Regions from separate parts of the Brevundimonas sp. 'scallop' genome, predicted to be linked through region 1. Evidence: predicted binding sites of a transcription regulator. Region 1 holds the regulator's gene; the other holds the start of a gene.
What was found. The regulator LexA, encoded in region 1, represses DNA repair genes until DNA is damaged. The targets are predictions, from matches to a motif close to ATGTTCNCNANNTGTTCT.
Positions count from the first base shown of each region.

Region 2: the regulator LexA is predicted to act here: its motif matches at 4,289-4,306, upstream of recA (recombinase RecA).

Region 1 covers NZ_CP039382.1:1,773,465-1,779,136, forward strand. The annotation lists gene E4341_RS08765 (ComEC/Rec2 family competence protein) at 1-1,469, shown strand, start outside; gene lexA (transcriptional repressor LexA) at 1,450-2,148, opposite strand; gene trpC (indole-3-glycerol phosphate synthase TrpC) at 2,267-3,061, opposite strand; gene trpD (anthranilate phosphoribosyltransferase) at 3,058-4,095, opposite strand; gene E4341_RS08785 (aminodeoxychorismate/anthranilate synthase component II) at 4,098-4,688, opposite strand; gene E4341_RS08790 (peptidoglycan-binding protein) at 4,777-4,980, shown strand; gene trpE (anthranilate synthase component I) at 4,977-5,672, opposite strand, start outside.
Region 2 covers NZ_CP039382.1:578,100-583,771, forward strand. The annotation lists gene E4341_RS02795 (right-handed parallel beta-helix repeat-containing protein) at 1-601, shown strand, start outside; gene E4341_RS02800 (M20/M25/M40 family metallo-hydrolase) at 668-2,518, shown strand; gene E4341_RS02805 (MHYT domain-containing protein) at 2,598-4,238, shown strand; gene recA (recombinase RecA) at 4,408-5,490, shown strand; gene E4341_RS02815 (hypothetical protein) at 5,665-5,672, shown strand, end outside.

The DNA of each region.
Region 1 (5,672 bases):
TCGCACTGGCCGAGAGGATCGTCGCGCGGCTCGGCGAACGGACCGGCGGGATCGCCGCCGCCATGACCACCAGCCATGAAACCTGGATCAGTCAGGAGGATATGGATGTGATGCGCGATTCCGGCCTGGCGCACATCCTGTCGGTGTCAGGGCTGCATATGGCCATCGTCGGCGGGTTCGTCTTCTTCGCCGTGCGGCTGGGCGTCGCGGCCTGGCCCTGGTTGGCCCTGCGGGTTCACGGTAAGAAGGTCGCGGCCTTGGCGGGCCTGACGGCGGTCGGGGTCTATCTGGTGGTGTCGGGCGCGCCGCCGCCGGCCGAGCGGGCGGCGATCACCGCCTCCATCGCCTTTCTGGCCATCCTGCTGGATCGACAGGCGGTGACCATGCATGGCCTGGCTGTGGCGGCCTTTATCGTTCTGGCGATACAGCCTGAAGCCATCGTCACCCCGGGTTTCCAGATGTCGTTCGCGGCGACGGCGGCCTTGGTCGCCCTGGTCGAGGCCTGGCCGAAGCGCCCGCGCGAAATATCCGCGCCCTGGCCAATCCTGGCAGTCCAACGGCTAGGCGGTTGGTTGACGGCGGCTGTGGCGGCCAGCGTCGTCGCAGGATTGGCGACGGGACCGTTCGCCATGCAGCATTTCAACCGCACCGCCATGTACGGACTGCTGGCCAATCTCGGCACGTCGCCCGTGGCGGACTTCATCCTGATGCCGGCGCTGGCCTTGGGCGCAGCGCTTGAGCCCTTGGGGCTGGGGGGACCGTTCCTGACGGTCGCGGGATGGGGCGTGGACCTGATGTTGGCGATCGGCGCCTGGACGGCGGGATTGCCCGGCGCGGTCAAAACGGTCGCCAGCGCGCCCAACCATGTCCTGCCGGTCGCCTTTCTGGGCGTATTGTTCGTCTGTCTGTGGCAGGGCCGCCTGCGATGGTTGGGGCTGCCCTTCGCAGCCGCCGTCCTGATCTGGCCGCGTGCGCCGACGCCGGACCTCTGGATTGGCGATGGTGGAACAAACGCCGCCTTTCACCGTGACGAGGATGCCGTCGTCGTACGACCTGGCGTGCGTGAGTTTGCGGTGGATCTCTGGTCGCGACGACGAGGGCTGATCATGACGGATCGATCAGAAGCGGGCTGGGTCTGCGACCGTTTCTCCTGTCTGCCGGATACTAATGAGGCTGGTCCCGTGGCGATTTGGTGGGGGCGAAAGTCGCCGAGCTCAGATCAGATGGAGGCGTTATGCCGCGCAGCGCCCGTCGTCAGTATCCGCGCCGTCGTCTCGTCGATCCCAAGCGCCTGTCAGGATCGACTTGTCTTGGACAGCGTGGATTTTGCGCGAGGCGGGGCAGTGGAGTTGTGGCGCGTCCGTTCGGGCGAGCCGAATCGATGGCGCGCGGTGTGGACGGCCGACGTTCGCGGCGACCGCCCTTGGACGCGTCAGTCTGATCCTGACGTCAGTGATACCGGCGCATGAGGCCGACCAGCTTGCCCTGAACCGCGACCTGATCCGAGCCGTAAATCTTGGTTTCATAGTTGCGGTTGGCAGGTTCCAGCGCGATCGAGGCGCCCTTCTTGCGAAGGCGTTTCAGCGTCGCCTGCTCGCCCTCGACCAGAGCCACCACGATCTCGCCGGAGGCAGCGCTGTCGGTCGATTTGATCACCACCATGTCGCCGTTCAGGATGCCGGCCTCGATCATGGAGTCGCCTTCGATCTCCAGCAGGTAGTGCTCGCCAGAGCCCAGCATGGACTCCGGAACCGGATACCGGGCGGTTTCATGCTCGATCGCATCGATCGGCGTGCCGGCGGCGATCTTGCCCATCAGCGGCAACTCGCGGGTGTCGTTGGCCGCCATCGGAGCCGCAGGTCGGACACCGCCGCCGCCCTCGATGACGTCGGGCTTGAATCCGGCGCGACCGCGCGGCGCGCCGGCCGTCGCCTGTTCGGGAAGTTTTGTGACTTCCAACGCGCGGGCGCGGTGAGCGAGACGGCGGATGAAGCCGCGCTCCTCCAGCGCCGTGATCAGCCGGTGAATGCCGGACTTGGAGGCCAGATCGAGCGCCTCCTTCATCTCGTCGAACGAAGGGGAGACGCCGGTCTCCTGGATGCGTTCGTGGATGAACATCAGCAGTTCGTGCTGTTTGCGCGTGAGCATCGCCAAGCCCTCATGCGCCCGCCGACGAATCGGAACGGGCCGTGAACATTTGTCGATGTTCTGTAAGTGTTCCTTGCTAATGTCAACTTAACGGCGAGGCTTGCCGCCGCGTCTCGGCTCAAACGGCCAGCAATTGACGGGTGGCCGCCTCGACATCGGCCTGCCGCATCAGGCTCTCGCCGACCAGGATCGCTTGGGCATGGGCAGCCGAGACGCGCGCCACGTCGTCGGGCGTGAAGATGCCGCTCTCCGCAACCAGCAGAGCCCGAACGGGGCTCAGCATGGACAGCCGCTCCGTGGTTTCCAGATCGACCTCGAATGTACGCAGGGAGCGATTATTGACCCCCACCAGATCGCCGCCGAGCGCACAGGCGCGCGCCATTTCTTCCTCGTCGTGGGTCTCGATGAGCGCGTCCATGTCAAAGCGTTCGGCTTCCGAAAGCAGCTCGGCGGCCAACCGGTCATCGACCATGGCTAAGATGATCAGGATGCAGTCGGCGCCCAGGGCGCGGCTTTCGGCGACCTGCCAAGGATCGACCAAGAAATCCTTGCGCAGGCAAGGCAGGGCGACGGCCTGGCGGGCCTGGCCCAGATAGGCGTCGTCGCCCTGGAAGCTGGGGGCATCGGTCAGCACCGACAGACAGGCCGCGCCGCCGGCCTCATAGGCGCGGGCCAGGGCCGGCGGATCGAAATCGGGCCGGATCAGGCCCTTGGACGGACTGGCCTTCTTGATCTCGGCGATCAGGGCGGGACGACCGGTTTCCTCTCCGACCCGCTCCAAAGCGGCGCGAAAGCCGCGCGGGGCCGATGCGGCGCGGGCCAGGGCTTCGATCGCGTCCTGCGAGGTGGCAGCCTTGCGGGCGGCGACGTCCTTGCGCTTGTAGGCGGCGATACGGTCCAGAACGTCGGTCATGCGGGCTCTTCGCTTTCCAGCGGCGTGGAAGTGATGCGGGCCAGGCGATCCAGTGCCTCGGCGGCTCGACCGTCGTCGATTGCGGCAGCGGCGAGCGCGGCGCCGTCGGCCAGATCGGCCGCGCGATCGGACACCACGAGGGCGGCGGCGGCGTTCAGCAGCACGATGTCGCGGTAGGGTCCGGCCGCGCCGGCCAGAAGCGCGCGCAGGGCGACGGCGTTCTCCTCGGCGTCGCCGCCGCGAATGTCTGCGATAGAGGCCTGCGGCAGGCCGGCGTCCTCGGGCGTGATTTGGAAGCGACGAACCGCGCCATCCTTCCATTCGGCGACGTCCGTAGGGCCGGAAGTCGCCAGTTCGTCCAGGCCTTGGCCGTGAACGGTCCAGGCCCGGGTGGCGCCAAGCCGGCCCAGCACCTCGGCCAGCGGCTCCAGCAGGCGCGGATCATAGACGCCCATGACCTGTCGTTTTGCAGACGCCGGGTTCGAAAGCGGTCCCAACAGGTTGAAGACGGTGCGAAAACCGATCTCGGCTCGCACCGGCCCGACATGACGCATCGCCCCGTGATAGGCGGGCGCGAACAGGAAGCAGATACCGGCCTCATCCAGCGCCTTCTTCTGCTGCGCCTGCGACGCCATCAGGTTCACGCCCAGGATCGACAGGACGTCGGAAGAGCCTGATTTCGATGACATCGCCCGATTGCCGTGCTTGGCGACCTTCAGGCCCGCTCCGGCCAGAACCAGGGCTGCGGCGGTCGAGATATTATAGGTGTGCTGACCGTCGCCCCCGGTGCCGCAGGTGTCGATCACCTCATAGGGGTGATCCAGCGTCAGAGCGGCAACGCGCATGGCGCCCGCGAATGCGGCGATTTCGTCAACGGTCTCGCCGCGCATCCGCATGGCGGTGACGGCGGCTGCGACTTGCGACGGAGTCGGCTCGCCCCGCAGGCAGGCGGCGAAGAAGTCGTGCGCCTGCTGCGACGTCAGGGGATGGCCCTCGACCAGCCGGGCGAGGATCGGCTTGAACCCGTCGCCCATGGTCAGGCGGCCGCGAGGCGCTTTACGCCGGCGATCTCAAGGAAGTTGGCCAGCATGTCGTGACCGTGCTCGGTGGCGATGGATTCCGGGTGGAACTGCACGCCGTGGATCGGGCGGGTGCGATGCTGCAAGCCCATGATCTCGCCATCGGCGGTCGAGGCGGTGACCTCCAGACAGTCGGGCAGGGTTTCTCGCTTGACCGCCAGCGAGTGATAGCGTGTCGCGGTGAAGGGCGAGGGCAGGTCGGCGAAAACGCTCTGGCCCTCATGCAGGATCGGCGAGGTCTTGCCGTGCATCAGGGTCTTGGCGCGGATGACGTCGCCGCCGAAGGCCTGGCCGATGGCCTGATGACCCAGGCACACGCCTAGGATCGGCATGGACTCTGGCGCGGTCGTGATCAACGGCAAACAGATGCCCGCCTGGTCGGGCGCGCAAGGGCCGGGCGACAGCAGAACGGCGGCGGGGTTCAGCGCCCACGCCTCGTCCACCGACAGGTCGTCGTTGCGCACCACATGCGTCGGCGCGCCCAACTCCGCGAGGTAGTGGACGAGATTGTAGGTGAAGCTGTCGTAGTTATCGACGACGAGGATCATGGCTTGGCTTCTAGGCGTGACGCGCGTCCGCGCCAAGCGGGCGCGGCCTTAAAGCGCATTTTAACTCGGCGGGACTAGGACTGGGCGGGTGAAACTCGCCGCTGAAAAAGACATCGCCGCCAAGATTGCCGCCGCAAAGGCGAAGCTGGTCGTGGTCGAAACCAAGCCCAACCCCGTCGCCGCGCTTGGCGCAGCCGCGCTCGCGGCCACCGCAGCGGTTTTGATGGCGGGCGTCGTCATCATCGGGCCGGGCGTGCAGTTCAACGACCCGGTAATGACGATTTCGCGCTAGCGATTGCCGGTGCGAAAGCGCCAGGCGTCTTCCGCCGCCCGCATCGGCGCCCGCGCCTTGTGCTGGGTCTCGGCATATTCGGCCGCAGGATCGCTGTCGGCGACGACGCCGGCCCCGGCCTGAACGAAGATCCGATCGTCGGCGAAAAGGGCGGTGCGCAGGGTGATGCAGATGTCCGCCTCGCCGCCAGCCGAAATATAGCCGACGCCGCCGCCATAACCGACGCCGCGCTTTTCGCTTTCCAGTTCGTCGATGATCTCCATCGCGCGCACCTTGGGCGCGCCCGACAGGGTGCCGGCGGGAAGAGCGGCCAGCAGCGTGTCCACCGCATCCAGCCTCGGATCGGCCTTGCCGCGCACGTTGGAGACGATGTGCATGACCTGGCTGTAGCGCTCGACGACGAAGCTCTCGGTGACTTCGACCGTGCCGGGCGCCGCGACGCGCCCGACATCGTTGCGGCCCAGGTCCAGCAGCATCAGGTGCTCGGCCAGCTCCTTGGGATCAGCTAGCAGCTCGACTTCCAGCGCCTTGTCCGCTTCTGGCGTCGCGCCGCGCATGCGGGTGCCGGCCAGCGGCCGGATCGTGACCTCGCCGTCCTTCAGCCGAACCAGGATCTCGGGGCTGGAGCCGGCGAGCTGGAAGCCTTCGAAGTTCAGATAGAACAGATAGGGCGACGGGTTCTGGCGACGCAG
Region 2 (5,672 bases), 1.2 Mb from region 1:
CATGGGGGCGGGCGGATCGATGCGCGATCTGCTGGCCTCTTCACGCACCGCCGGACACACGCAAGCGGCCCAGTCCGCCGCGCCGCTCCGCGTCACCCTGGACCGGGTCCGGTTCGAGGGCGTGGGGACGATTCCCCTGTATGTCGGACCCGGGGTCACGCGCACCACGGTGACGCGGTCCCGCTTTACGGGGCGTTCGACCTCGACCGCCGTCTATCTGGACGCCGAGACCGCGGGGGCGCTCATACAGGACAACGATTTCGATATCCGCACTGGACGCGAGCAGATCGCGGTGGACGGGTCGGGCGCCAACCGCATCGTCGGCAACCGGCTGGCGCTGCACGGCAAGGGCGGGGTGTTTCTATACCGCAACTGCGGCGAGGACGGCGTAATACGCCACCAGACGCCGTCCTATAATCAGATTACGGACAATCTGTTCACCGGCGCGGGGTGGCTGAGGCCACGCGCGGTTTTGATCGGGTCGCGCGAGGGCGGACGACGCTACTGCGGCGACGACCGCGGCTGGCCGTTCGGGTCCAGCGCGGACGACGGCGACGGCGCCGCGGGCAATCTGACGGCGCGGAACATCGTGCGGCGCTGATCGGACTCCTTGCGCAGAGCGGCGGTTCGGGGCTGATTGCGGGACAGAGCGATCAGGGGATGGGATATGCGTTGGGTGTTGTTTCTGGCGTCCCTTGCGGCGGGTTTCGGCTTGGCGGTGCTGACCGCCCAGACGCCCAAACCCCTGCCCGCCTCGGCGCCTGCGGTCCAATTCTCGGCCGCGCGCGCCATGATGGACGTGAACCGGATCGCACGAGCGCCGCATCCGGTCGGCTCGGCCGAGCATAGGCAGGTTCAGATCTATCTGGTCCAAAGGCTGACGGCGCTGGGGCTTCAGCCCAGCCTCCAGGCCGGGGCCCTGTCGCCCGCCGCCGTCGCGCGGCTCGAGCGGGAGGGTGGAAATGCAAGCGGCGTTCAGGCCGTCAATGTCATCGGCGTCCTGCCGGGACGGAATCCCGCACTGCCTGCCGTGGCCATGATGGCGCATTACGACACCTCGCCGACCTCGCCGGGCGCCGCGGACGATACGTCCGGCGTGGCCGCCATTCTGGAGGCCGTGCGCGCGATCAAGGCGCGGGGCGGCGCCGAGCGAACGCTGGTGGTCCTGTTCAGCGACGCCGAGGAGCTGAATCTGGACGGGGCGCGGGCCTTCTTCAGCGAACATCCGCTGCGCGACGACATCGGGGCGGTGATCAATCTGGAGGCGCGGGGCGGCGGCGGGCGCGCCATGATGTTCGAGACCGGACCCGGCAACGCCCAGACCATCGCCCGCTATTCCCAGGCGACCCGGAGGGCGACGGGCGGGCCGTCCAGCAACGCCCTGGCCATCTTCGTCTATCGGCTGATGCCTAACGGCACGGACTTCACCGTGGCGGCGGATCGGAGGCTGGCGGGGATCAATCTGGCCTTCATCGGCCGTCCGGCGCAGTATCATTCACTGTCCTCGACCCCGCAGGCGCTGGATCAGGGCAGCGTGCAGCATATCGGCTCCCAGGCGCTGGAAATGGCCGACCATCTGCTGCGGGCGGCGACCCTGCCGCAGGCGACGCAGAACGCGGTCTATGCCGACGTCTTCGGCCTGTTCGTCGTGCAGCATTCGCCGGCGATCGGCTGGCTGCTGCTAATCGTGGGGGGGCTTGCGACGGCCTTCGCCGCCTGGGGCGCGCGCCATGCGACGGGCTTGAGAGCCATGCCGGTCGTGCGGGGCGCGGCGGACGGACTGTGGCTGTTGGCCAGTGCGATGGTGGTGGGACAGGCGGTGCGCGTCCTGGCCGGGCCGATCGGCCGTCGCGTGGATTCGGCCGACCCCTATTACACCTTGCTGCGTCGCCTGCCGGTTCTCGAAATCGCCGTGGGTCTGTCAATGCTCGCCCTGATTCTGATGCTGACCGCGGGGCGACGCCTGCTGGGCCGATGGGGCGCAGCTGGAGCGATACTGGCCGCATTCGCGATGGCAGCGGCGCTGGGTGGTTTCAGCCTGCCGGTCCTGGGGGCGACGGTGATCGCCCTGGCGCTCAGCCTGACGCGGCCGAGGCCGCAGGACGCAGACGCCGTCTGGGGCGGCTGGCTGGGGCTGATCGTCCTGCTTCTGGCCTTGGGCGCGGGAGTGCAGGCGGCGGCGCCGGAAGCCGCTTTCCTGCTGCTTTGGCCCTGTCTGATCGCCGCCCTGGCGGCCGCGTCGACGGCGGTGATCGGCGCCCGCTTCGGGTCGTGGGCGTCCTCCGCCCCCGCCGTCGTCGCCACAGCGCTGGTCGGCGGGTGGTTGCTGGTTCAGGGGCACGGCGTCTTCCTGGGCGTCGGCATGGACATGCCCGGCGCGGTGGGGCCGATCGCCCTGATGATCGCGATGCTGGTCTGCCCGCTGGCGCCCGGCGCGGGGCGGGCCTTGCCGATCTTCGCCGCCGCCAGCCTGGCGCTGGCTGTTGCAGTCGCCGTGGGGGCCAGGTTAGTCGCTTGATCCGGATGCGTTTCGCAGTCGTCCGAGCGATGAAACCGGGCTAAGCATACCGCTGCTGTTTCTCGGGGCCTCGGCGCGTTTGTACCATCTTCACGTCAATCCGTTCACCGTCCTGTCGCTAGCGATAGCGATCTTGGGCGCGTGGACGGCTCTGGATCTGTTCAACCGAACGCGCGACCAGATGGGCGCGACGCGGTTGCGATGGCTGGGCGTTGCGGCCCTGGCGCTTGGCGTCAGCATCTGGTCGATGCATTTCATCGCCATGCTGGGTTTCGAAGTCGAAGGCCCCGTCGTCTATGATCCCGGCCTGACGCTGGTGTCGTTCCTGCTGGCGACGGCCGGCACGGCGGCGGCCTTCCTGGCGGCGGGCACAGCGCAGGCCAGCCCCTTGCGGCTAGCGCCGGCGGCCCTGCTGATGGGCGGATCCATCGTCGCCATGCACTATGTCGGGATGGCGGCGATGCGGATGAATGCCGTCCTGAGTTACCAGCCCGTGCTGGTCGCCCTGTCGGTGGTCGTCGCGGTCGCCGCCGCCTATGCCGCCCTGATCGCCGCCCGTCAGGAGCGGGACTTGGCCTGGCGCGCGGTCGCCGCTGTGATCCTGGGTCTGGCCATCGTCTCCATGCACCATGTCGGCATGGCGGCCCTGATCCTGAGCCCGATCGCCGACGCAGGGCCCGTGGAGGGCGGGGCGTCGCCGGTCGTATTGGCGGTCGCGGTGACGACTGGGGCGGTGACCTTGCTGTTTCTCGCGCTCGGCGCCTCGATCGTGGATCAGCGGGCCAATGTCCTGTCGGCCGTGGACGCCGGTGGCGTCGGCTTCTGGGAAGCAACCCTGCCGATGAAGACGACGATGATGTCGCGCCGTGCGCGCGAAATCCTGTCGATCGATGCGTCCAGCCGTCTGGGCGCCACGGAGATCGGCGACCGGCTGTCGCCAGACGATCTGCCGTTGCACCGCCAGGCGTTAGAGCGCGCCATGGCGGGCGAGAGTGAATATGATCAGGAATGGCGGCTGCCAGCCTCGGGTCGCTGGGTCCATCTGCGAGGACGCCTGATCCGCAGCCGTTCGGGCCGCCCGATCAAGATGTCAGGGGTCATCACCGACATTACCGACCGCCACGAGGCTTTCGCAGCCCTAGCCGACAGCGAACGCTTGCAGCGATTGCTGATCAACGAGCTGAATCACCGGGTGAAGAACACCCTGGCCACCGTGCAGTCCATCGCCCACCAGACGGCGCGACGCACGCCGGATGTCGCCACCTTCACCGCATTGTTCGAGGCGCGGCTGCTGGCGCTGTCCAATACGCAAAATTTGCTGACGGCGGCGAATTGGGAGCGTGTCGATCTGCGCGCCATGCTGGTTCAGGAACTGGCGCCCTATGCCGAGGAACAGGTTCGACTGACTGGTCCGGCCGTCGATCTGAACGCGCAGCAGACCTTGGGCATGGGGATGGTCTTTCACGAACTGGCGGTGAACGCCGCCAAATACGGGGCGCTGTCGAATGCTTCGGGCTGCGTACGGGTGGATTGGTCCGTGGCGGACGGCCATTTGCTGCTGGATTGGGTTGAAAGCGGCGGTCCGACAGTCTCGTCGCCCAAACGCAAGGGTTTCGGTTCGGTGCTGATCAACTCGACCATCAACCGTTCGCTGCAAGGGTCTGCGGTCATGACCTACGAACCAGAAGGCGCCAGCTTCAGCCTACGCCTTCCGCTTTAGCCTGCGTCAAAAACGGTCGTAGACCTTTGGTGTTCTTGTTTTGATCAATGAGAACATCTTGTGAACCGGAACAAACCATGCACATAGTCCGCCTCACGAAACGGGGGCGGGTCCAGGCGGGTCTCTCCCAAGCTGAATGACGGGAATCATGGCAAGGGAGACGAAGGCAATGGTTTCACAGGCGGCACTCAAATTGGTGGGCAAGGACGACGGCGACAAGCAACGCGCCCTGGAGGCGGCGATCGCGCAGATCGATCGCGCCTTCGGCAAGGGCTCGGTGATGAAACTGGGCAAGGCAGGCGTGGTCGCCGAGATCGATAGCGTCTCGACCGGATCGCTGGGCCTGGACATGGCGCTGGGCATCGGCGGTCTGCCGGTCGGGCGGGTGATCGAGGTGTTCGGTCCTGAATCGTCCGGCAAGACGACCCTGGCCCTGCACACCGTCGCCGAAGTTCAGAAGAAGGGCGGGGTCGCCGCCTTCGTCGACGCCGAACATGCGCTGGATCCGGTCTACGCCCAGAAGCTGGGCGTCAATCTGGATGATCTTCTGGTGTCGCAGCCGGACACCGGCGAGCAGGCGCTGGAGATCGTAGATACGCTGGTCCGGTCGGGCGCCGTAGATATTGTGGTCGTGGACTCCGTCGCGGCCCTGACGCCGCGCGCCGAGATCGAGGGCGAGATGGGCGACAGCCTCCCGGGCCTTCAGGCGCGCCTGATGAGCCAGGCGCTGCGCAAGCTGACAGCCTCGATCTCCAAGTCGAAATGCATCGTGCTGTTCATCAACCAGATCCGCCACAAGATCGGCGTCATGTATGGTTCGCCCGAGACGACGACGGGCGGCAATGCGCTGAAGTTCTACGCCTCAGTGCGTCTGGACATCCGCCGCACCGGCGCGATCAAGAACCGTGACGAGGTGGTCGGCAACACCACCCGGGTCAAGGTGGTCAAGAACAAGGTCGCCCCGCCGTTCCGCGAGGTCATCTTCGACATCATGTACGGCGAGGGCATCTCCAAACTGGGCGAAGTCATTGACCTGGGCGTCAAGGCCGGCATCATCGAGAAGTCGGGCAGCTGGTTCAGTTATGACTCCACCCGGATCGGTCAGGGCCGCGAGAATGTGCGCGAGTTCCTGAAACAGAATCCCGACATCGCGGCCTCGATCGAAAAGGCCGTGCGCGCCTCGACCAACAAGATCGCCGACGAACTGCTGGGCACGCCCGAGCCGGACGAAGGCCAGGACCTGGAAGGCTGACGCCAGCCTCCGAGGCTGGGCGGACTTTCAGAGTTTGTCCCGGTCTCGGTCCGGTCTTTTCACCGCTACTCCGTCGCCCCTAGCGACCCGCCACCGACCCCGCGAAGGGCGGCGGAGCGACCCGCTCGACCTCGTGTCGGGCGGGTTTTTTTCGTGCCTGGGGGGAGATTGTGATTGGCCCA